DNA from 2 places in the Bradyrhizobium sp. CFUWI genome. Region 1 is predicted to be linked to the other one. Evidence: riboswitches for the same ligand, from Rfam matches in the RefSeq annotation. Region 1 holds a riboswitch; the other holds the start of a gene.
The links. Region 1 has a riboswitch for S-adenosylmethionine ahead of metX (homoserine O-acetyltransferase MetX). Riboswitches for the same ligand answer to the same signal wherever they lie in the genome.
Positions count from the first base shown of each region.

Region 1 (11,838 bases):
TCCTCCATCTTGAGGAGCTTCTCCTTCTCGCCTTCCAGCATCTTGTCGACGGGCACGCCGGTCCAGCGCGAGACCACCTGCGCGATGTGGTTGGCGGTGACCGCCTCCTCCACCATCTCGCCGGAGCTCTGCCTTGTGTCGTCCTTGGCCTCGATCTCGGCAAGCTGCTTCTCGAGCTGCGGGATCCGGCCATAGGCGAGCTCGCCGGCCTTCTGGAATTCGCCGCGCCGCTGTGCGTTGGCGAGTTCGACCCGCAAGCCGTCGAGCTCGGCCTTCAGCTTCTGGGCGTCGGAGAGCTTGTTCTTCTCCGCGCTCCAGCGCGCCGTCAGCGCGGCCGACTTCTCCTCGAGCTCGGCCAGATCCTTCTCCAACGTCTGGAGCCTGGACTTGGAGCCGGGATCGGTTTCCTTCTTCAGCGCTTCCTGCTCGATCTTGAGCCGGATGATCTCGCGGTCGAGCGAATCCAGCTCTTCCGGCTTGGAATCGACCTGCATCTTCAGCCGGGCCGCGGCCTCGTCCATCAGGTCGATCGCCTTGTCGGGCAGGAAGCGATCGGTGATGTAGCGGTTGGACAGGGTCGTCGCCGCCACCAGCGCGGAATCGGTGATCCGCACGCCATGGTGCTGCTCGTACTTGTCCTTCAAGCCGCGCAGGATCGAGATCGTGTCCTCGACCGAGGGCTCGCTGACGAAGATCGGCTGGAAGCGCCGCGCCAGCGCGGCATCCTTCTCGACGTGCTTCTGGTATTCGTCGAGCGTGGTCGCGCCGATGCAGTGCAGCTCGCCGCGCGCGAGCGCCGGCTTGAGCAGGTTGGAGGCGTCCATCGCTCCGTCGCCCTTGCCGGCGCCGATCAGCGTGTGCATTTCGTCGATGAACAGGATGAAGGTGCCCTCGCTCCCGGTCACCTCCTGGAGCACGGCCTTCAGCCGCTCCTCGAACTCACCGCGATACTTCGCCCCGGCAATCAGCGCGCCGAGATCGAGCGACAGCAACTTCTTGTCCTTCAGGCTCTCCGGCACGTCGCCATTGACGATGCGCAGCGCAAGGCCTTCGGCGATGGCGGTCTTGCCGACGCCGGGCTCACCGATCAGAACGGGATTGTTCTTGGTCCGGCGCGACAGCACCTGGATGGTCCGCCGGATTTCCTCGTCGCGGCCGATGACCGGATCGAGCTTGCCGTCGCGCGCCGCCTGGGTCAGGTCGCGGGCATATTTCTTCAGCGCATCATAAGCGTTCTCGGCGGTCGCGGAGTCCGCGGTGCGGCCCTTGCGCAGCGCCTCGATCGCCGCGTTGAGGTTTTGCGGGGTGACGCCGCCCTTGTTCAGGATCGTGCCGGCCTCGCTGGTCTTCTCCAGCGTGAGCCCGAGCAGCAGCCGCTCGACGGTGACGAAGCTGTCGCCGGCCTTCTCGCCGGCCTTCTCGGCGGCGTCGAAGGTGCGGGCGAGCTCGGGTGCGAGGTAAATCTGGCCGGCGCCAGCGCCGGAAACCTTCGGCACCTTGCCGAGGGCGTCCTCGGTCGCCTTCAGGATTGCACGGGAATTGCCGCCAGCGCGGTCGATCAGACCGGCAGCGAGCCCCTCACTGTCGTCCAAGAGGACTTTCAGCATGTGCAGGGTCGAAAACTGCTGGTGCCCCTCGCGCATCGCGAGCGACTGCGCGGACTGGATGAAGCCTCTGGAGCGTTCGGTATATTTCTCGATATTCATCTTTTCTGTCCCTCGGCCTGCCCTTGGGGCCCTCTCAGGCACCCCAATACGGCATCTTCATTGGGTTTCGGCTGACCGCATTGAGGATTCTCAAGCGGAAACGGCGGTCTTTTGCCGGCTTGGCGCCGGCCTGAGGCAGATGTGGGAAGCGGTCCGGCGGAACGAAAGAGGCGAGTTCACAATTTCGTGCGCTTCTCGGCTGCTTGGCGCGGACCGGTCGAATCCCCTAAGTAGCGGCATGACAGCCAGCCAGACCGCCGAGATCACCGGCCTCTACCGCTACCCGATCAAGGGCCTGACGCCGGAGCCCCTGCGCCGCGCCCCCTTGCGGGTGGGCCAGACCCTGCCCGCCGATCGCCGCTACGCCATCGAGAACGGCCCGAGCGGCTTCGATCCTGATGCGCCCGAATGGAAGCCGAAAATCCAGTTTCTGATGCTGGCGCGCAATGAGCGCCTGGCCGAGCTCGACAGCCATTTCGACGACGCCAGCAATGTCCTGACCATCCGCAGGGACGGTCAGGTCGTCGCCGGCGGGGACCTCGAGACCGCGGCCGGGCGGGCGGCCATCGAGCGCTATTTCGCGGAGAACTTTCAGCCGGAACTCAAGGGCCCGCCGAAGCTGCTGTCCGGCCGCGACCACAGCTTCTCCGACGTCGCCCGCAAGGTGGTCTCCATCATCAATCTCGGCAGCGTCCGCGCCATCGAGACCATGCTGGGCGGCACCGCCGTGCATCCGCTGCGCTTCCGCGCCAATCTCTACGTGAAAGGCTGGCCGGCCTGGTCGGAGCTCGATCTCGTCGGCCAGACGCTTGCGATCGGACAGGCGCGGCTGAAGGTGGTCAAGCGCATCGTCCGCTGCCCCGCCACCAATGTGGACCCGGTGACGGCCAAGCGCGATCTCGAGATCCCGCCGACGCTCTCGCGCCACCTCGGCCACATGGACTGCGGCATCTACGCCGAGGTGATCGAAGGTGGCGAGATCGGCGTGGGCGATGCGATCGCGGTGGAACAGCCGAAGCTGCTGTGAGCTTCGTAGGGTGGGTTAGCCGAAGGCGTAACCCACCATCGTCTGTCACCGCAGAAGCCGAAGAGGTGGGTTACGCCAGCGGACCGCGCTTCGCGCGCCCGCTAGCTAACCCACCCTACGCACTTCACCTCAGTTCGGCATCACATACGCATAGATCTTCCCGCGCGAGACCGGCGCCTCGCGGACGCGGTTGCCGTTGTTGCCGGAGATCATGATCGGATTGCCCTGCGCGTCGATGCCGGTGACGATGCCGACATGGCCGCCGCGGCGACCGCGCGACATCACCGCGATGGCGCCGACCTGCGGACCGGAGACGCGCGTGCCGTAACGCGCAAACGAGCTCGCCATATCCGACCCGGTGCCCTGATGACCGGTGTGCTGCAGCACCATGTTCATGAAGCGCGCGCACCACAGGCTGCCGCGCCCGGTCGGATTGCCGCCGATGTAGCGGCGCGCCTCCGAGACGAGGCCCGAACCCCCACCGAAGCCGCCGCTCGCGGCCATGGTGTTGGTAGCCATGCCGCCGCTATTGGCGTTCGGATCGTAGCTCGCCTGAGTGCCAGCGAATCCGCTCGCCTGCAACTGCGCAGCGCTGCGCTCGAAGCGCGAGCTGCGTGCGTGGTGGCGGTGATGATGATGTCTGGCGTGGTGCACGTAAGCGTGCCGCTCTGCGCTATGACGATGATGCGGCCGCGCTGAGGCCGGAGAAACGAACGCGGCAAAAGCCGCGGAGAAGATCGCCAGCGCAACAACACAACGCGACAGGCGAGACGCAAACAACTCAACCATTCTTCATCCTTCGTTGACACCCCACTTCCCGCCGGCCCGTGCAAGAGCCGACATCCGTCCGGCCGTTAAGCCGCCGGATGTGGCGAGAAAAAGACGCGGAAAGTCTGCGAATAGCTGCGATGATTTTGCGCCGACACTGGTCCGATGCCGCCGCATTGCGGACAACAGCATTAACTGCAATCCTGCGAAAGCGGCTTGAACAGAGGGAAAAGGTTAATGCCCCACGCCACGACCAGGGACGACGTCCGCATCTATTTCGAAGAGGCGGGTCGGGGAACGCCGATCATTTTTCTGCACGAGTTCGCGGCCGACTACACCAATTGGGAGCCGCAGATGCGTTACTTCTCGCGCGGCCACCGCTGCATCACCTATTCGGCGCGCGGCTACACGCCGTCGGACGTGCCCGAGGGCGAAGTCTACAGCTACACGCATTTCTACAGCGACGCGCTCGCGGTGCTTGATCATCTCGGAATCGAGCGCGCGCATCTCGTCGGCCTGTCGATGGGCGCCTACTCGTCGCTCCAGATCGGGTTGAACGCGCCGCAGCGCGCGCTGTCGATGACGCTGGCCGGCGTCGGCTCGGGTTCGGAGATCGAGAATCTGGAGGCCTGGCGCCAGCAGTGCCGCGCCAATGCCGAGCAGTTCGAGACGCTGGGCTCCGCCGAGGTCGCAAAGGTCACGCGCGAGGCGCCGAGCCGGATTCCCTTCCTGGTGAAGGATCCGCGCGGCCACGCCGATTTCTACGCCGCGCTGGCGCGTCACGACGCCAAGGGTTCGGCGCGCACGATGCGCGGCTTCCAGGGCGGCCGTCCGTCGATTTACACGATGGCGGATGCGATCGCGAAGGTGGCAACGCCCGCGCTGATAATCTGTGGCGACGAGGACGATCTCTGCGTCGGGCCGAGCCTGTTCCTGAAGAAGCACCTGCCGGCCGCGGGCCTCGCGATGTTTCCGAAATCCGGCCACGTGCTCAATCTCGAAGAGCCGGCGCTGTTCAACGAGAGCGTGGGGCGGTTCGTCACGCTGGTGGAAGCGGGGCGCTGGCCGGCGCGCGATCCGCGCTCGCTGGCCCAACACTAGCTGTCATTCCGGGATGCGCCGAAGGCGTAGGCCCGGAATCCATCGGGCCGCAAACGCTGTGGCACGATGGATTCCGGGCTCGATGCTTCGCATCGCCCCAGAATGACGGAGAGAGACTACTTCCCCCCGCCCCTGCTGAGCAGAAACACCGCCTGCTCGCCGAACATGTTCCACACCCACCAGGGTAGGTTCAGCGGCACCGGGCGGCCGTAGAGATCGAGCGCCACCGAGCGCTCCATCTTGACGTTGATCTCGTCGCAGAGCTGCACGAAATCCTTGATGGTGCAGAAATGGATGTTGGCGGTGTCGTACCAGGTCGCCGGCAGGTTCTCGGTGCGCGGCATGTGGCCGCCGATCAGGAGCTGAAGCCGCATCTTCCAGAAGCCGAAATTCGGGAACGAGACGATGGCTCTTCGGCCGATGCGCAGCAGATTTTCCAGCACCACCCGCGGCTGCCGCGTCGCCTGCAGCGTCTGCGACAGGATCACGTAGTCGAAGGCATCGTCGGGATAATTGACGAGGTCGGTGTCGGCGTCGCCCTGCACCACCGCAAGGCCCTTGGCGACGCAGCGGTTGACGCCCTCGCGCGACAGCTCGATGCCGCGGCCGTCGATGCCGCGGGTCTCCAGGAGCTGAAGCAGGTCGCCCTCGCCGCAGCCGACGTCGAGCACTTTCGAGCCCGGCTTGACCATCTCGGCGACCAGGAGGTGATCGGCGCGAAACTGGCCGGACTGACCCGCCGCAATGCCGCCGAGCGGCAGCACTTCCTGTACAGACATCGCTAGCCGTCCTTCTTGCCGGTGAGCCCGCGCGCCTTGCCTGCCGATTGCAGGAAGGCGCGGGAGATGTCGAAGAATTCGGGCACGTCGAGCAGGAAGGCGTCGTGACCGCGATCGGTCTCGATCTCGGCGAACGACACGCGCGCGCTCGAGGCGTTCAGCGCATGCACCAGCGCGCGCGATTCCGAGGTCGGAAACAGCCAGTCGCTGGTGAAGGAGACGACGCAGAAGCGGGTCGCAATTCCCGCGAACGCCTTTGCGAGCACGCCGCCATGGTCGGCGGCGATGTCGAAATAGTCCATCGCGCGCGTCAGATAGAGATAGGAATTGGCATCGAAACGCTCGACGAAGGACGAGCCCTGGTAGCGCAGATAGGACTCGACCTGGAAGTCGGCGTCGAACGAGAAGGTCGGCAACTCGCGGTCCTGCATGCGTCGGCCGAACTTGCGATGCAGCGCCGCGTCGGAGAGATAGGTGATGTGCGCCGCCATGCGCGCCACCGCGAGCCCGCGATGCGGATGGATGCCGCGATCGGCATAGCCGCCGCCGTGCCAATCGGGATCGGCCATCACGGCCTGACGGCCGAGCTCGTGGAAGGCGATGTTCTGCGCCGAGTGCCTCGTCGCGCAGGCGATCGCCAGCGCGGAGAACACGCGCCCAGGATAGGCCGCGGTCCATTGCAGCACCTGCATGCCGCCCATCGAGCCGCCGACCACCGCAAACAGCGTGTCGATGCCGAGCCGGTCGATCAGCATGGCCTGCGCGCGCACCATGTCCGGAATCGTGATGACGGGAAATTCGAGCCCCCAGACCTTGCCGGTGGCGGGATTGATCGACGCCGGCCCAGTCGAGCCCATGCAGCCGCCGATCACGTTGGAGCAGATGATGAAGTAGTGCTTGGGATCGATCGGACGGCCTGGGCCGACCAGGGTTTCCCACCAGCCGGGCTTGCCGGTGACGGGATGGACATTGGCGACATGCTGATCGCCGGTCAGGGCATGGCAGATCAGGACCGCGTTGGAGCGATCGGCGTTGAGCTCGCCATAGGTCTGGTAGGCGATCTGGAACGGGCTGAGATCGACACCGCAATCGAGCCGCAGCGGCTGCTCGGCACCGAAATGCGCAACCTGCGAGCTCGGATGATCCACCTCGTGCGACCGCTCGTCGGCGCTGATCGCAGGACTCGGTATCGACTTGACGCCACCCATCTGACCATCGACCTCGTTTGCGATCAAACGCTTGATCGCCACTTGCATCAGGCCATGAAAAACCCGGCCTGAACGATAGGTTCGGCCGGGATCGGAAGCGTCCCCGGCCTGTTTAGCGAGTTTTTTAACGTGGCTGCAAGCCGGCCGGCTCAAATGACCACGGAACGGGCAAAAGCTACCGTCTTGGGCGGTTTTCGTCAAGTCGCGGCCCGGATCGGCTCAATTCGCCTCTGCCGCGTCGCCTGGAAAGGACGTCATTTCTCTTTGCTTTCGCCGCCCCGACTGCCTAATCAGAACATCCCCATTCGGAACGATCGACCGCCAGATATGTCCCAACGTCCGCCCGCGCCGCCATCATTGCAGGAACTGCGCAAGGAGATCGACGCGATCGACGAGAGCATGCATCGCCTGTTGATGCAGCGCGGCGACATCATCGACCGCCTGATCCAGGTGAAGCAGACCCAGGAGGTCGGCTCGGCATTCCGCCCGGCGCGCGAGGCCGCCATGATGCGTGACCTCGTGCGGCGCCATCGCGGCATCCTGCCGCTCGACACGGTCGAGAGCATCTGGCGCGTCATCATCTCGACCTTCACCTATGTGCAGGCGCCGTTCTCGGTGCATGCCGACATCTCGGCGAGCGAGCCGGCGATGCGCGATTCCGTGCGCTTCCATTTCGGCTTCACGGTGCCTTACGTCGCGCATTTCAGCGCGCAGGCCGCGGTCGAGGCGGTGGCGAGATCCAAGGGCGATCTGGCGCTGGTCTCGGCGACGTCGAGCCGCACGCCGTGGTGGCTAGAGCTGGAAGCCGACGGCGCGCCGAAGATCATCGCGCGGATGCCCTTCGTCGAGCGCGCCGACCATCCGGCTGCACTGCCGGTGTTCGCGGTCTCGCGCGTCGCCGACAGCGCCCTGGACACGGAGGTCGAGACCTTCAGCGTCCGCGTGTCGGGGTGGAACGCGGAGGTCGCGCGCGCCCTGTCGCCGCTCGCCGAGATCGTCGCGGTGCCCGACACCGCCTTCGACGGCGCGGCGCTGCTGGTCTCGGTCACGAGCGCGACCAGCATCGATAAAATCAGGGCTGCCCTGATCGAGGCGGGGGCCTCGGTGCGCTCTGTGGCCCTCGTCGGCAGCCACGCAACGCGCTATACGGTGCCCCCGACCGGGGCGAAATCGTAAACCACGCGCCACGCCCTGCCATTTTCGGAGTTCAAGATGTCCCGCCCCGTGCCGAATCCCGGCATTCTCGATATTGCGCCCTACACGCCCGGCAAGAGCCCGGTCGCCGAACCGGGCCGCAAGGTGTTCAAGCTCTCGGCCAACGAGACGCCGTTCGGCCCCTCGCCCAAGGCGATCGAGGCGTTCAAGCGCGTGGCGGACCACCTGGAAGACTACCCGGAAGGCACCTCGCGCGTGCTGCGCGAGGCGATCGGCCGCTCCTTCGGGCTCGACCCCAACCGCATCATCTGCGGCGCCGGCTCGGACGAGATCCTCAATCTGCTCGCCCACACCTATCTCAGCCACGGCGACGAGGCGATCTCCACCACGCACGGTTTCCTGGTCTACCCGATCGCGACCATGGCGGTCGGCGCCAAGAACGTCATCGCGCAGGAGAAGGATCTCACCTGCGACGTCGATGCCATCCTCAAGGCGGTGACGCCGAAGACCAAGCTGGTCTGGCTGGCCAACCCCAACAATCCGACCGGGACCTATGTGCCGTTCGACGAGGTCAAGCGGCTGCGCGCCGGCCTGCCCTCGCACGTGCTGCTGGTGCTGGATGCAGCCTATTGCGACTACGTTTCTCGTAACGACTATGAAATGGGGATCGAGCTCGTCGCCACCACCGAGAACACGGTGGTGACCCACACCTTCTCCAAGATCCACGGCCTCGCCGCGCTGCGCATCGGCTGGATGTTCGGGCCCGAGCACATCATCGACGCCGTCAACCGCATCCGCGGTCCCTTCAACGTGTCGACGCCGGCGATGTATGCCGCGGTCGCCGCGATCGAGGACACTGCGCATCAGGCGATGTCGAAGCAATTCACCGAGACCTGGCGCAACTGGCTGACCGAGGAAATCGGCAAGCTCGGGCTGAAGGTGACGCCGAGCGTCGCCAATTTCGTGCTGATCCACTTTCCGACCGACAAGGGCAAGACCGCCGACGACGCCGACGCCTTCCTCACCAAGCGCGGCCTCGTGCTGCGCGGCCTGAAGAACTACGGCCTGCCGCATTCGCTGCGCATGACCATCGGCACCGAGGAGGCCAACCGCCTCGTGGTCGACGGCTTGCGCGACTTCATGGCCGGCAAATGAGCGAGCAGGCGCACTTCCAGCGCGTCGCGCTGATCGGCTTCGGCCTGATCGGCGGCTCGATCGCGCGCGCTGCGAAGCTCCAGGGCTTGGCTGGCGAGATCGTCACCACCGCGCGCTCGGAGCAGACCCGCGCGCGCGTCGCCGAGCTCGGCATCGTCGACAAGGTCGTGGCGACCAATGCGGAAGCAGTGAAGGATGCCGATCTCGTCATCCTCTGCATTCCAGTCGGCGCCTGCGGGCCGGTGGCGCAGGAGATTGCCGCGCATCTGAAGCCCGGCGCCGTTGTCTCCGACGTCGGTTCGGTGAAGGGCGCGATCGTCAGGGACATGGCGCCGCATCTGCCGAAGACCGTTCATTTCGTCCCGGCGCACCCGGTGGCGGGCACCGAGCATTCGGGCCCGGATTCAGGTTTCGCTGAGCTCTTCATCAACCGCTGGTGCATCCTCACCCCACCCGAAGGCGTCGATGCCGCGGCCACCGATCGGCTGCGGGCGTTCTGGGCGGCGATGGGCGCCAAGGTCGAGGTGATGACGCCGGATCACCACGATCTCGTGCTCGCCATCACCAGCCATCTGCCGCATCTGATCGCCTACACCATCGTCGGCACCGCCGACGAGCTGGCCCAGGTGACGGAGTCAGAGGTCATCAAGTTCTCCGCCGGCGGCTTCCGCGATTTCACCCGCATCGCGGCCTCCGACCCGACGATGTGGCGCGACGTCTTCCTCGCCAACAAGGAGGCCGTGCTGGAGATGCTCGGCACCTTCACCGAGGATCTCGCCAAGCTCACGCGCGCGATCCGGCGCGGCGACGGCGAGGCGCTGTTCGACCACTTCACCCGCACCCGCGCCATCCGCCGCGGCATCGTCGAGATCGGCCAGGACTCGGCTGCGCCGGATTTCGGCCGGCCGCATGCGGCGCTGAAGAAGCCGTAGGCATCGGTCATTCCGGGGCGACGCGCAGCGTCGAACCCGGAATCCCGAGATTGCAGCGCGAGATTCCGGGTTCACGCTACGCGTGCCCCGGAATGACGGCAGGTCAATACAGCGGCGGAATCTGGCCGACCTTGACCGGGCCCAGCAGCACCGCGCCGTCGACGAACTTCAGCGGAAAGCTGCGCGCCTTCTTGCCTTCGAGCGTGCTCTCGGTACCGATCGAGTTGATGCCGGCGGCGACACCGGCATTGGCGTTCTGCCTGATGACCTTGCCGAGACCGGGCACGGCGCGATCGAGCGCGCCGAACAAATTGGTGAGGTCCTGCGATTTCACGCCGGGCGCGACGCGGTCGAGCGTTGCCTGCGGCACGCCCTCCTCCAGCATCTTCTCGATGCCGAGCGCGGGGATCACGCGCTCGAGGCCCGCCACGGTCATCTGCAATTCACCGTCGAGCCGGCCGTTGGCGGAGAGGCCGAGCGTGCCGGCCGCAACCGCGATCATCTCACCCTGCTGGATCCGCGACTGCACGATCTCGATGTGACCGCCGGCAGCCTGAATCTCGCGGAAGCGCTGCGGCCACGGCTTTGGCGCGAGGTCGGAGAGGCCGGTGACCTTGGCGCGCGTGTCCGCCTCGAATGGCTCGGCGAGCAGGGGATGAACGCCCTGAATGCTGCCCTGCGACACATGGAGCACGGTTTCGATCACGGGATGGTCGGCCGGCGAGCCGTCGGCGAGGCGGCCGTGCAGCTCGACCTGCTTGGCGCGCGCAAGCGGCACCTGCACGCTGCCGTCGAGGCGGTTGAGCGAGGGATCGTCGAACACGATGGAGGCGCGATCCGGCACCGAGGGCAGGCCGACCACGCTGCTGCGGCCCTTGCTCCAGTTCACCACGAAGGTGTTTTGCGTGACGCCGTCGGTGAGCGTCGCGGGTGCGGAAAATTCGGCGATCACGAGCTTGGGATCGTAGACCTGGGCGACGACCAGGATGTTGTCGAGCTTGGCCGTGAACGGCGTCTTGCTCGCGTTCTGCGAGACCAGGGACACGCTGGCGCCGGAGCACTGGATCTCGAAGCGGAACGGGAAGCCGGCGATCGAGCGCTTGGCGCAATCATAGATGCGGCCGGACTTGGCCTCCTGCGCCCGCCAGGCGTCTGCGGCCGTTTCGGCCTGCGAGGCCGCATAGAACCAGAAGCAGCTCCACGCGACGGCGAGGATCACGACGAGAATGGGTGCGACGAAGAGGCCCCAACGGGAGCGACGGCCTGCGGCAACGTTCATATTGGACATGCGGCGACCCTTTGATCCCAGATTCAGGCAAATGTAAGCGTGGTCCGTCTGCGACGAAAGGCGGAGAATTCGCTTCGCTTCGGGGCATGGTTCTGGTAGCCGTGCCCGAAATGTCGGAAATCACCCTCCCCTCCGTCACCACCGCCAAGGGCGACCTCTGGGTGTTCGGCTACGGTTCGCTGATGTGGCGGCCGGGCTTCGACTTCGAGGAGCGCGTCCCGGCGCGGCTGGTCGGCGAGCATCGCGCGCTTTGCGTCTATTCCTTCGTGCATCGCGGGACGCCGGAGAAGCCGGGTCTGGTGCTTGGGCTCGACCGCGGCGGCGCCTGCCGCGGTATTGCCTTTCGCGTCGCTGAAAAGAACCGCACCGAGGTCGTCGCTTACTTGCGCGCGCGCGAGCAGGTCACCTCGGTCTATCGCGAGGTGATGCGCTCGGTATGGCTTCAGAACGACGCGCGCCAGCGCGTCTCCGCGCTCACCTATGTCGTCGACCGCGGCCATGCGCAATATGCCGGCCGGCTCTCGCTCGCCGAGCAGCATCGCCATGTCGTCCAGGGCCATGGCCAGTCGGGCGCCAACCGCGACTATGTCACCGCAACGGTGAAGGCGATCGAGGCCGAAGGCTTTCGCGACAGGCAGCTGCATCAGCTCGCATTGATGCTGCATGGCGACGCGCATTCCCTGCATGCGCCTGCGGCGGTGGAAGACCGCGAGAACCGC
Region 1 is NZ_JBWJZE010000001.1:251,055-262,892, reverse strand. It holds gene clpB (ATP-dependent chaperone ClpB) at 1-1,706, opposite strand, end outside; gene AC066S_RS01250 (MOSC domain-containing protein) at 1,945-2,733, shown strand; gene AC066S_RS01245 (NlpC/P60 family protein) at 2,863-3,522, opposite strand; gene AC066S_RS01240 (alpha/beta fold hydrolase) at 3,739-4,602, shown strand; gene metW (methionine biosynthesis protein MetW) at 4,719-5,381, opposite strand; gene metX (homoserine O-acetyltransferase MetX) at 5,384-6,589, opposite strand; SAM riboswitch at 6,681-6,760, opposite strand; gene AC066S_RS01225 (chorismate mutase) at 6,917-7,765, shown strand; gene hisC (histidinol-phosphate transaminase) at 7,802-8,899, shown strand; gene AC066S_RS01215 (prephenate/arogenate dehydrogenase family protein) at 8,896-9,831, shown strand; gene AC066S_RS01210 (DUF2125 domain-containing protein) at 9,935-11,119, opposite strand; gene AC066S_RS01205 (gamma-glutamylcyclotransferase) at 11,230-11,838, shown strand, end outside; gene AC066S_RS01200 (lysophospholipid acyltransferase family protein) at 11,838-11,838, opposite strand, start outside.

Region 2 (11,838 bases), on a different contig from region 1:
TCGCCGGCCGCAATCATGGTCGCGTGCGTCCGGTTGGCTCCGCTCTCCCGGCGGGCTGCGCACGCGAGGAGAACGTCATGAGAGGTGCGGACAAGGTGATCTGCCAGGCAGCCGCCGTGCTGCTGCTGTTTTCCGCCGCAAGCACGCCTGCGAAGGCGCAGCTCGCAGGATTCGGCGGAGGCGGGGCCGGCGGCGAGGACATGATGACCCAGATGGCGCCGATGCTGGAGATGATGAAGGCGAAGATGGGTAAGCGCCGCTTCGCCATGATGATGCAGACCATGGGGCCGATGATGAGCCGCATGATGGAGAACGGCGGCGGCGGGCTCGGTGGCATGATGGGCGGCGGCTTCGGCGCGCCGAACTACGGCGGCTACATGCCGATGGGCGGTAGCGGCTATATGCCGACCGGGCTCGGCGGCATGGGCGGCGGCGACATCATGGGCATGCTCGGCGGTGCCGGCGGCGGCGACATGATGGCAATGATCCCGCAACTGATGCGGCTCGCCAATGCCGGCGGCGGCAGCGGCCATCGCCGCCACAGGCATCGCTAAAGCATGATCCGGAAAAGTGCGCAGCGGTTTTCCGAAAAGATCATGCTCAAACAGCAACCTAAAGCGCGATGACGATTCATCCTAATCGCATCGCGCTTTAGTCGGTGGCACCCGATAGCGCTGGTCTGATCGCGGGCGTGCTCGCGCGCGGTCCCCAGCGCGTCAGCACGACGCTGGAGGATGAGAGCAGGCCGAGCACGACCATCGAGCTCGCGGCCAGCCAGAAAAAGCTCTGCGCGGTGGCCTCATGGGTCGACAGCCACCAGCCGACGGCCGAGATGTAGACCAGCCGCGCCGTCTGCGCCAGCACCGGCCCGATCACCTTGGCCGCGCCTTGCGAGGAGAAATACATCGTCGTGGCGATGCCGAAAAAGGCGTAGAACGGCCCGACCGTCGAGAGATATTGATGGCTCGCCGCGCGCACGGCCGCGCTGTCGGTGAACATGTCGATCCAGAGATCGGGGAACATCGCAACGACGCAGGCCGGCGCGCCGACGGCGACGAAGGCTGCCGCACTGGCAATCCAGGCGATGCGCCGGGCGCGCGTGATGTTGCCTGCGCCGATCGCCATCCCGACCATCGGCACACAGGCGATGCCGAACGAGAACGCGATCGAGGTCAGCAGGAATTCGAGCCGCGCACCGATGCCGTAGCCGGCCAGGATCGTGGTGCCGAACTGCGCCAGCATGTGGGTGAAGATCGAGATCGTCAGCACCGATTGCAGCGGCGAGAAGCAGGCGATGGCGCCGACCTTCAGGATGTCGAAAAACATCGCCCATTGGATGCGCAGGCCGCGCAGCTTCGGTGTGACGCGCGCGCGGCCGGAGAACAGGTACCAGCCCATGATGCAGATGTTCATGGAATAGGCGATCAGCGCGCCGGCCGCGACGCCGCGCATGCCGAACTGCGGCACCGGGCCGAGCCCGAGGCCGAGCGCGCCGCCGAGCACGATCTGCCAGGCCGCGGAGTTGAGGATCAGGAACGAGGGCAGCTTCATGTTGCCGGTGCCGCGCAGCACGCCGGCCATGGTGTTGAGCAGCCAGGGCAGCACGGCGCCGCCGAAAAACACCTGCGTGTAGGCGACCGCATGCGTCAGCACATCGCCGCGGCCGCCGAGCATCTCGAGCACTTTGGGGCCGAAGATCAGCATACCCAGCATGAAGACGAGGCCGAAGCTGATGCCGATCAGCATCGCGTGCGCGGCGAGCGTGCCGGCGCGCTCGCGATCGCCGGCACCGAGCGCGCGCGCAATGGCGGACGCCACCGCGCCGCCCATGGCGCCGCCCGACATGGTCATGGTCAGGATGATGGTCGGGAACACCAGCGCCATCGCCGCCAGCGCCTCGACCCCGAGCCGGCCGATATAGGAGGTTTCCGCGATCACCGTGCAGGTGCCGGCCGACAGCGCGATCGCGTTGGGCCAGGCGAGGCCGAGCAGCGTGCGCAGGATCGGTCCGTCGGTCAGCGCGCTTCGCACCGGCGGCGGCGGCAGCGGACGCTCTTGCTCATCGACCGGGATTTCGGCGATGTCGGACATGTCCTCTCCGGGCTCGGGCGCCCTTGGCGGCGTGGCAATGCTTGGGTGTGGCAATCAATTTGTTCGCGCGGGGCGCGCCGGGAGGCTTGTTAGCACGGCCATGGCCGATTCCTCCTGCGCCTGATGCAGGCGTGCCCTGCGGCAGCGCATTTCGATGGATGGAATTGCGGCTCTCTCATCTCCCTCTCCCCGCCTGCGGGGAGAGGGTTGGGGTGAGGGGGAGTCTCCGCGAGGACGGTGAGAGTTGGGCTCGCGGAGAGTCCCCCTCACCCGGATTGCATCTTCGATGCAATCCGACCTCTCCCCGCAAGCGGGGCGAGGTGGTAACCGCTGCGGCACTGCCGTCTATCCGATCGTCCAGACCAATGGCGGGCGGCAACCAGCGGCGGGGCGCATATGCACGGCGATATGCCGCCCGCAGCCTGCGGCGAGGCCTTCGAACAGCCCCTCCAGCACCTTGGCGCAGGCCGGATGATAGTCGGCAACGTCGTCCATCAGCTTCCACGTCTCCTGACGAACCTCGAAGGCGCTTTCGGATCGTGCGGTCTCAACCGCATCATCCTGCGCAGCAAGCAGCGCATTCAGGAACGCGGCGAATTCGCTTGCCCCGCCGCGGCTCATCGCCAGCGCGGCGGCGACGTCGTCAAAGTATTGCATCCCGATCAGCTTGCCGGTGAGGTGCAGCAGGTAGCCGGCGTCTTCAGGACCGAACAGCTGCACCATCACGGGCGCCGCGGTGCGCACATATTCCATCGCGTAATTGCGATAGGCTTTTTCCAGGCGCGGTCTCGGCCAGCTCGCCACGGGAAGCGCCGGCGCGGTCTTCGCATCGAACAGCGGCGCTTCGAGGTGGCGCGCGAACACCAGCCGCTGGTCCAGCTCGAGCGGATGATCGTATTGGTGGTAGTATCCTTCCAGCCCGTCCTGGCCGTCGACGCTCTGCTTGGTGCAGACGAAGCCGAGCCTGAGATCGCCGAGGGCTGCGCCATTGTTGGCGTGCCAGCCGCGCAGCATCGCACGCGAGACCTCGCCGGGCACGCCGCAGATCGCGGTGCCCTTCCAGATCCAGCGCGGCGGCGGATAGCGGATCCAGGCCTTGGTGTCGCTCTCGTACATGTATTCGACATGCACGCCGCCGATCCAGTTGGAGAGGTAGTGATATTGCGCGGCCGCCACCGCCGGCGGCAGATGATCGATCCCGAGCTTCCTCAGGCCCGGCAGGAAACGCTCCTGCTGCTGGCGGCGAAACACGCGGAAGACGAACTCGGCGGCGTCAGCCGTGCCGAGCCGTGTGACGACGGTGAGGATGAGGCCGGTGAAATAAGCGTGATAGAGGTCGGCGACCGCGCGCCAGCGCTGCCATTGGGCTTCCGGCGCGGCGTCCAAAGCGGCGGCCATGTTCGCTCCCGATCGTTGTTTCGATCGAGTGTGTCACCACACCTTGCGGCAGGCAACATCACGCCCATGCAGGGCGCCCTGCGCGGCCGCCCACCAATTCCGCATCACGAAGTTTGCGGCGGCGCCTTGGCGGCGCGCTCACGCTCGACCCGTTCGGTGACATCGCGCGCCATCGCCACGGACCCGAGGACGTTGCCGCCGGAATCCCGCACCAGGGCGAACGTCATCTCGATGTAGAGCTTGCGTCCGCTCTTGTGCAGCGCGCGGGTCAGCGTTGGCCTGCCCGCAAGCTTCATGCTGCCGCTGGCGAGCGCGGCCTCAAACCCCTTCCAGTGCGCGGCGCGCAGATGCTCGGGAATGATCAGATCGAGATTCTGGCCGAGCGCTTCCGCAGCGGAGAAGCCGAACAGCGCCGTCGCGGCACCGTTCCAGCGCATGATCGTGCCCGAGCGATCCGAATAGATCAGCGCATCCGCGACGTTTTCGGCGATCCTTGCGTCGAGTTCGGATGGATTGCTCATGTCATTTCCTTCGCCATAGTCCGCGAGCTTGTCTGGCACTCCGACACACATTCGGTGTCATCGCCCGCCTTGTGCGCACTTGCGCACTGGGGCGGGCGATCCAGTATTCCAGAGGCCGCAGTGATTGAGCCGATAGGCCGCGGCGTACTGGATGCCCCGGTCCCGGCTCCGCCAAGGCTACGCCGAGGCCCACGGAGTTGCTCGGCGCGCCGAAGCTTCAGCGAAGGCGGCAAGCCGGGGCATGACAGTAGAGTGTGCGGCTACACCCGAAAATGCTTGCTCAGCTTGAGGCCCTGCGCCTGATAGTTCGAGCCGATGCGCTGGCCGTACATCGCGTCGGGGCGGGCCAGCATCTTCTCGTAGACGAGACGGCCGACGATCTGGCCGTGCTCGAGGATGAACGGCACTTCGCGCGAGCGCACCTCCAGCACGGCGCGCGAGCCCAATCCGCCGGCGCCGGCATAGCCGAAGCCGGGATCGAAGAATCCGGCGTAATGCACCCGGAATTCGCCGACCAGGGGATCGAACGGCACCATCTCCGCGGCGTAGTCGGGCGGCACCTGCACGGCTTCCTTGGAGGCGAGGATGTAGAACTCGCCGGGATCGAGGATCAGGCTGCCGTCGGGACGGGCCGACATCGGCTCCCAGAAATCTTCCACCGCGTAGCCGGAGCGGCGGTCGACGTCGACCACGCCGGTATGCCGCTTGGCGCGATAGCCGACGAAGCCGCTCGCTTTCTCGCCGGACAGGTCGACGGAGACGGCAACGCCGCCCGACAGATCGGCATCGTCGATGTCGACGAGGCGCTCGGCGGCATGCAAGCCGTCGAGCTCGTCGGCGTTGAGGATGGCATCGCCGGTGCGGAAGCGCACCTGGCTGAGGCGCGAGCCCTCGCGCACCAGCACCGGGAACGTCTTCGGGCTGATCTCGGCATAGAGCGGACCGTGATAGCCGGCGCCGATCATGTCGAAGCGGCGGGTGCCGTCGGCGATCACGCGGGTGAAGACGTCGAGCCGGCCGGTGGAGCTCTTGGGGTTCGCGGCCGCGACGATCTCCGGCGGCAGCGCGAGGCTTTCCAGCAGCGGCACGATGTAGACGCAGTTGGTCTCCAGCACCGCGCCGTCGGCGAGGCTGAACTCGTGCAGCTTCAACTCGTCGATGCGCTCGGCGACAGTGGCGCCGGGACCGGGCAGGAAGCTGGCGCGGACGCGATAGGCGATGTCGCCGAGACGCAGATCGAGGCTCGCCGGCTGGATCTGGCTCTCGACGAAGTCATAGGCGGGCAGGATGAGGCCTGCCTCCGCCATCGCCGCGATCATGCGGTCGGGCAGGATACCATTGGCGTCGGGCGCGACCGTGAACGTCAACCGGGGGGTCCTCATCAGGGTCAAATGCATCCGGACATGCCGGAAATACAGGTCTTTTACGGCTATCCGATGGACGCCTTGACGGAAAGGGCATTGCCGAATATGAGCATCACTTATCCCGTGGTGATTTGAGCCGGCCGGCTTGCAGCCACGTTAAATAAGTCGCTAAACAGGCCGGGGACCTCTGTGATCCCGGCCCGTGGAGATATCCAGGCCGGTATTTTTGTGACCGTTTTCGCATTCACGGTCATGTCGGAGGGTCCTATGTCGAAGTCGCCTGCTGCTTACCGCCCCGAAACCCGCCTGGTTCATTCCGGCACCCTGCGCTCGCAATTTGGCGAGACGTCGGAGGCGCTGTTCCTGACCCAGGGCTATGTCTACGACACCGCCGAGCAATGCGAGGCGCGGTTCAAGGGCGAGGACCCCGGCTTCATCTATTCGCGCTATTCCAATCCCACCATCGCGATGTTCGAGCGCCGCATGATCGAGCTCGAGGGCGCCGAGGCCGCCCGCTCGGCGGCGACAGGCATGGCCGCGGTGACGACCGCGATCCTGGCGCCGCTCAAGGCCGGCGATCACGTCGTCGCCTCCCGCGCGCTGTTCGGCTCGTGCCTCTACGTCATCCAGGACCTGTTGCCGCGCTACGGCATCGAGACCACGCTGGTCGACGGGCTCGACCTCGACCAATGGCAGCGCGCGCTCCGGCCCAACACCAAGACGTTCTTCCTGGAGAGCCCGACCAACCCGACGCTGGACGTGCTCGACATTCCCTCGATCGCCGAGATCGCGCACAAGGGCGGCGCGCGGCTCGTCGTCGACAACGTGTTCGCAACCCCGATCTGGCAGAGCCCGCTGGCGCTCGGCGCCGACGTCGTGGTCTATTCCGCGACCAAGCATATCGACGGCCAGGGCCGTTGCCTCGGCGGCATCATCCTGTCCTCGGAAGCCTTCATCGCCGAGCACATCCACAATTTCATGCGCCAGACCGGCCCGTCGATCTCGCCGTTCAACGCCTGGGTCCTGCTCAAGGGCCTGGAGACGCTGGGCGTGCGGGTGCGCGCGCAGACCGAGACCGCGGGGCGCATCGCCGAGGTGCTGGCGAGCCACCCGAAGATTTCGCGGCTGGTCTATCCCGGCCGCGCCGATCATCCGCAGGCGGCACTGGTGAAAAAGCAGATGCGCGGCGGCTCGACGCTGGTCGGCTTTGAGGTCAAGGGCGGCAAGGCGGCCGCGTTCCGCGTGCTCAACGCGCTCAAGCTTGCGAGGATCTCGAACAATCTCGGCGACGCCAAGAGCCTCGTCACGCACCCGGCCACCACGACGCATCAGCGCCTGAAGCCGGAAGACCGCGCCGCCCTCGGCATCGGCGAAGGCTTCATTCGCTTCTCGGCGGGGCTCGAGCATGCCGATGATCTGATCGAGGATCTGACGGCGGCGCTGGAGAAGGCGTAGGCGGCGAAGGTCTCGTAGGGTGGATTAGCCCTGCGACTGCGCGAAGCGCAGTTCGCACGGCGTAATCCACCAACTTCGTTCGGCACTCGTTGATGCATGGTGGGTTACGGCTTCGCCTAACTCACCCTACGGCACCTCGTCACATCGGCCGATACGTCCGCACGTCCACCGGCACGTTGACGCCGAGCCTGATCTGGCCGACCGAGCGGATGATGTCGTCGCCGAGCAGCTGGGCGAAGCAGGCATAGCCCCAATCGTTCATGTGCAGGCCGTCGGCGATCACGAAGCCTTCGACCGGAATGGCCTGCTTCTCGTGCCAGTCGCGCATCACCTCGAAGCGCGGGAAGATTCCGACGTGGCGGAGCTCGGCGACCTTGCCGAGCAGCTTCACCATCTTGCCGGCGCTCTCGGCGCGCTGGTTGACGGCCGGCGAATATTGCGGATCGACCAGCACGATGTCGGTACCGCCCGCGGCCTGGATGCGGCTGATGCCGTCCTCCACCATCTTGGCGGTTTCGGCGGGATCGAGATTGCGCAACACGGCGTTGGTGCCGACCTGCCAGATCACGAGATCCGGATGCATGTCGATCACCTGCGTCTGAAGGCGCTTCATCATCTCGGGCGCGTCCTCGCCGCCGACACCGGCATTGATGACGCTGATGTCGGCGGTCGGATAGTGCCGGCGCAGCTGCGCGGCGAGACGATTGGGGTAATTGAACTCGGGCGAGCTCGCGCCGAACCCTTGAGTCGACGACGAGCCGAACGCGACGATGACGACGGGCAGCCCCGCGACGAGCTTGCCAGCAACGTGCGGCAGCGAGCCCATCGCCTTCGAACCGTCCTTCGGCGACTGGCAGGGCACACGGTTGAAGATGTCGCTGGCGGATTTGGCGGCCTGCTTCACCTTGTCGATGGCGCGCGCCGTGATGCCGCGCTGCTCGGGCGAGGTCGCGGCGACGGTGGTCTGGGAGGGGGAAGCGGGAGCGGGATCAGCCGACTGCGCGGGGGCGGGTGTCGCCTGTGCGGCTGCCGTCTGGGCATGCGATGGCGAGGCGGGCATCAGCAACAACAGCGCTGCGGCTGCAGGCGCGGCCAGCCATGCCGTCGGGCAAAAAGGGCGGAGAGAACTCATTAACGCTAGACCTCAATTTTGCTGCTGGGCCGGCTCCAGACGGGCTGCATCAAACACGAACTGTGCCAACGCCCGGCCAAGGCAGTCATGGACCTGCTTCGCCAGCTCGGGCCCGCGGGACGGGCTGAACAGGTCGAACTGACCCTGGTCATTCCACTGCCGCATGATCGCGAAGCGATCGAACAGCGGGATGTCGTGCTCCTGCGCCACCACCCGCATGTTGTCGAGATAAGGTGGCGCCGAGATCATGGTCTCCGTACGCGGGCTGTATTGCAAGTTCATCAAGACGACGTCGGCCCCTGCCTTTTGCAGTGCAACAACCCCCTCGGTCACCGCGCTACGAAATTCGTCGGGATCGATGGATCGGATAGCATCCACGGTCCCGGTCTGCCAGATCACCAAATTAGGCGTTTTTGCTTCCATCAGCTTAACGAAAGTGGACGCGGTCTCCTCTGCCGTCTTCTTGCTCTGTATTTCTACGGAGACGTGCACCACCTCGGACGCCGGCAGCTTCTCCTTGAGGATCGCCTCCATTCGCGCCGGATAGGAGCTGCTCTCCGAGGACGGAATCGTGGTCGAGCGGCTGCCGATGACCAGGATGTCGAGTGGCTTGCCGGCCTTGAGCACGTCGGCGACCTTTGGCAGCCGGCTTTCGCTGGTGAGCAGATAGGACGGCAGTTCGCAGGCTGCGGGCGCATTGGAGGCGGCAGGCGCAGCATCGCCCGCGCGCGCCACAGGCGCGGCGAGGCTACCGCATAGCAGGATCAGGCTCAGGAGAACCTTCGCCTTCATCAGCCCCCTCCCGCCAGATCGGCATTGCCGACGGCGTTTTTGGTCTTCGCACCGCTCTTGTCAGCCACGCGCTTGTACCACGAAATCACCCAGGCCACCCCCCACATGATCAGCACTCCGGACAGACTAATCAAGGCATGCATGGCCGCGCCGCCGGAGACTTCGGCGAGGATGAAATGGCCGGCAAAGGCCAGGAAGACGCCGAGGCAGAAGATCTCGAGGGAATGCTGCCCACATAGAATCAATGGTCGCAGCCAGCGGGATTTCAAGCCCGGCCAATCCCGGGGCAGGAAGCGCACGGTGAGCGCCGCCAGCGCCAGGAAATGCGTGAAGCGGAGCACGTCCAGATCGGTCTTGTCGATCGGATACATCCACTGCTCGATTCGCTTCGGCATGAACTGGGAGAGCTGCGGCACGTACCAGGTCAGCGTCACGTAGAACGCCGCGACGAGATAGGCGATCGAGATCCACATCGTCACCGGCGAAGCCAGGATGCGCGACATCCGCCGCGCACCTCCGAGCGCGCACCATGCACCGAACACGAACAGCAATTGCCAGGCGAAGGGATTGAAGGCCCAGAAGCCGTTCGGATAGGCCGACAGATAGAGATCATATTCCCAGGTCACCGCGTAGAGCACGACCGAGAGGCCGAGCGTGACGTCGGGCCGCCATTTCATCGACCACAGGATCAAGGGCAGCGCCAGCATCAGCACGATGTAGAGCGGCAGCACGTCCATGTTGACGGGTCGGAAGCGGAGTAGCAGCGCCTGCACGATGGTGACGTCGGGCTGCTTGAGGAAATCCATGATGCCCATCTCTTCGGTGTAGAGCGGGTTCTCGAAGCTGGTCGCGACGTAGGAGATTTCGGCGAGGAAGATCGTGAACAGGAAGACGTGGGCGACGTAGATCTGCCAGACCCGGCGCAGGATGCGCGCGGTGGCGATGACGACGCCGCTCTCCAGCATCGCCCTGCCGTAGACGAAGGCGGCGGTGTAGCCGGAGATGAAGATGAAGATCTCGGTGGCGTCGCTGAAGCCGTAATTGCGGATCGTGAACCAGGTCAACAGGCTGGACGGCAGATGGTCGATGAAGATCAGCCACAGCGCGAGCCCGCGGAACAGGTCGAGCCGAAGCTCGCGCTCGCCGATGGCGGGCAGCGTGATGGCCGGCGCCCGCGCGCGCGCCTTGGTCCCTGCGGGTCTGGCCTCCGCGGTCCCCGCGATCGTCGATCCCGTCACTTGGTCGGCAATGGTCATCCGGGGCCTAGAAACCCTTCCGCAAAACGCGACGTTGAGAGAATGTAAGGGTCCCGCCGTCGTCTCGCAAAGCGGCCCGGATCATTCAAGGGAATCTCCCTCTGGGGTGTCCTTCCCTTCGAATTCTGGCGGGACGATGTCGCCAAAGCCGTCTGTGGCGTTTGGTTCCCGGGACGGATTTGGCTATTATAGCAACCATGTACCGCGCCGTGACCCGCCAGATCGAAGTAACCGTCGAGCCGAACTTTGTTCCGGAGCAGTCGTCGGCCGACCGCTCGCGCTATTTCTGGTCCTACACCATCGTCATCACCAATTCGGGCGAGGAGACCGTGCAGCTCAAGACGCGGCACTGGATCATTACCGACGCCTCCGGCCGCCAGCAGGAGGTGAAGGGCGAGGGCGTGGTCGGCGAGCAGCCGATCCTGGCCCCCGGCGAGCGCTTCGAATACACCTCCGGCGTCCCGCTCTCGACCGCCTCCGGCTTCATGACCGGCCGCTACCAGATGGTCAGCGAAAGCGGCGAGCGCTTCGAGATCGACGTGCCGGCGTTCTCGCTGGACAGCCCGGACAGCAAGCGGGTGTTGAATTAGGGACCTCGCTGTCGTGTCCCGGACAAGCTGCAACGCGCAAGCGTTGCTGCGCAGCAAGTAGGATGGGTAGAGCAAAGCGAAACCCATCGTCTCCCATCCTCGCGGAAGCGTGATGGGTTTCGCTTCGCTCTACCCATCCTACTGCAACTGCTCAATCCGTCATCCTGAGGTGCGAGGCATGGGACGCAACGCGTCCCATGGGGAGCCTCGAAGGATGAGCGGCCCGGATGCAGCCGGGCCGTCGCCCTTCGAGGCTTGCTCTACGGCGCGATGCGCCGCAGAGCGCGCACCTCAGGGTGACGGGTGAGAGAGTTGAGTTCGCATTGTCGACCTTTAGAAGGCGGACACGCCTTCGCATTCTCGCGGCTTAATTCGCCCGAGCTTTGCTTACGTCTTCGCCCCTCTCAAACCAAGAGGGCGCAGGGAAGGCCGGGTGCCAGCTCGCACCCGCGGTCCGCTGCGCGAAAATGCACACGCAGGAAGAACCGCACAGCAGCATACAGGTGTGGCCAATCACTCGGCCTTCCCTGCGCGGTGGTCGGACGGCTTATGCCGTGCTCTCCCGGGAGCCGAACTTTCCTTCTGGCCTCCCTCGCCCCCGCGAATTGCATGATGCAGTCTGCCCGGTTGGGCTCGCTCGCACCTTCGCGGAAGCTTGACCGTAGCAACGACGGCCAGGACCACACGGTTTTGCCGTACGCACGGCCCGCCATGTCGCCGCAGTCTTCCCAGCCCTGTCGACGGAGCCGGAAACTTACAGGCGAGACGAAACCTAACAGCGCCGTTCGTCTGCACGCGGCCACGGGCTCACAGGGACTACCCGCCCTGCCCGCACCATCTCGTGCCGACGCTGCCGCGTCCACCGCAAGCCCGGCTCGCGAACAAGACGACCTCGAGATCGCCCCTCCTGGATGAGCCGGGATGGGCGACGCATACGCTAAAACCGAATTTCGGTAAAGTGGAATATTTTCGCAAGCTGGGATTGACAGAGGGCGACACAGCAAGGGGTGCCGTAGCCCGGATGAGCGCAGCGACATCCGGGACCTTGCCAGTGACGTCCCGGGTATCGCTGCGCTCACCCGGGCTACGCTACGGGCTAGCTTCCCAAATCGCGCGGGCTGAACGGCAGGTCGAGCACCTTCCATTCCTCGTACAAATCGGCGGGCAGCATCTTGTAAGGTTGACAGTTCTGAAGCGCGCTCGTTGCCGATTTCACGAGGGCGACCCCTTTCGTGGACG
Region 2 is NZ_JBWJZE010000003.1:538,847-550,684, forward strand. It holds gene AC066S_RS09900 (hypothetical protein) at 78-554, shown strand; gene AC066S_RS09905 (MATE family efflux transporter) at 652-2,091, opposite strand; gene AC066S_RS09910 (hypothetical protein) at 2,437-3,489, opposite strand; gene AC066S_RS09915 (PAS domain S-box protein) at 3,594-4,010, opposite strand; gene AC066S_RS09920 (2'-deoxycytidine 5'-triphosphate deaminase) at 4,271-5,392, opposite strand; SAM riboswitch at 5,488-5,567, shown strand; gene AC066S_RS09925 (O-succinylhomoserine sulfhydrylase) at 5,642-6,829, shown strand; gene AC066S_RS09930 (SGNH/GDSL hydrolase family protein) at 6,969-7,961, opposite strand; gene AC066S_RS09935 (SGNH/GDSL hydrolase family protein) at 7,974-8,753, opposite strand; gene AC066S_RS09940 (OpgC domain-containing protein) at 8,753-10,009, opposite strand; gene apaG (Co2+/Mg2+ efflux protein ApaG) at 10,207-10,599, shown strand; gene AC066S_RS09950 (hypothetical protein) at 11,696-11,838, opposite strand, start outside.
Region 2: another riboswitch for S-adenosylmethionine. It lies ahead of AC066S_RS09925 (O-succinylhomoserine sulfhydrylase); the one in region 1 lies ahead of metX (homoserine O-acetyltransferase MetX).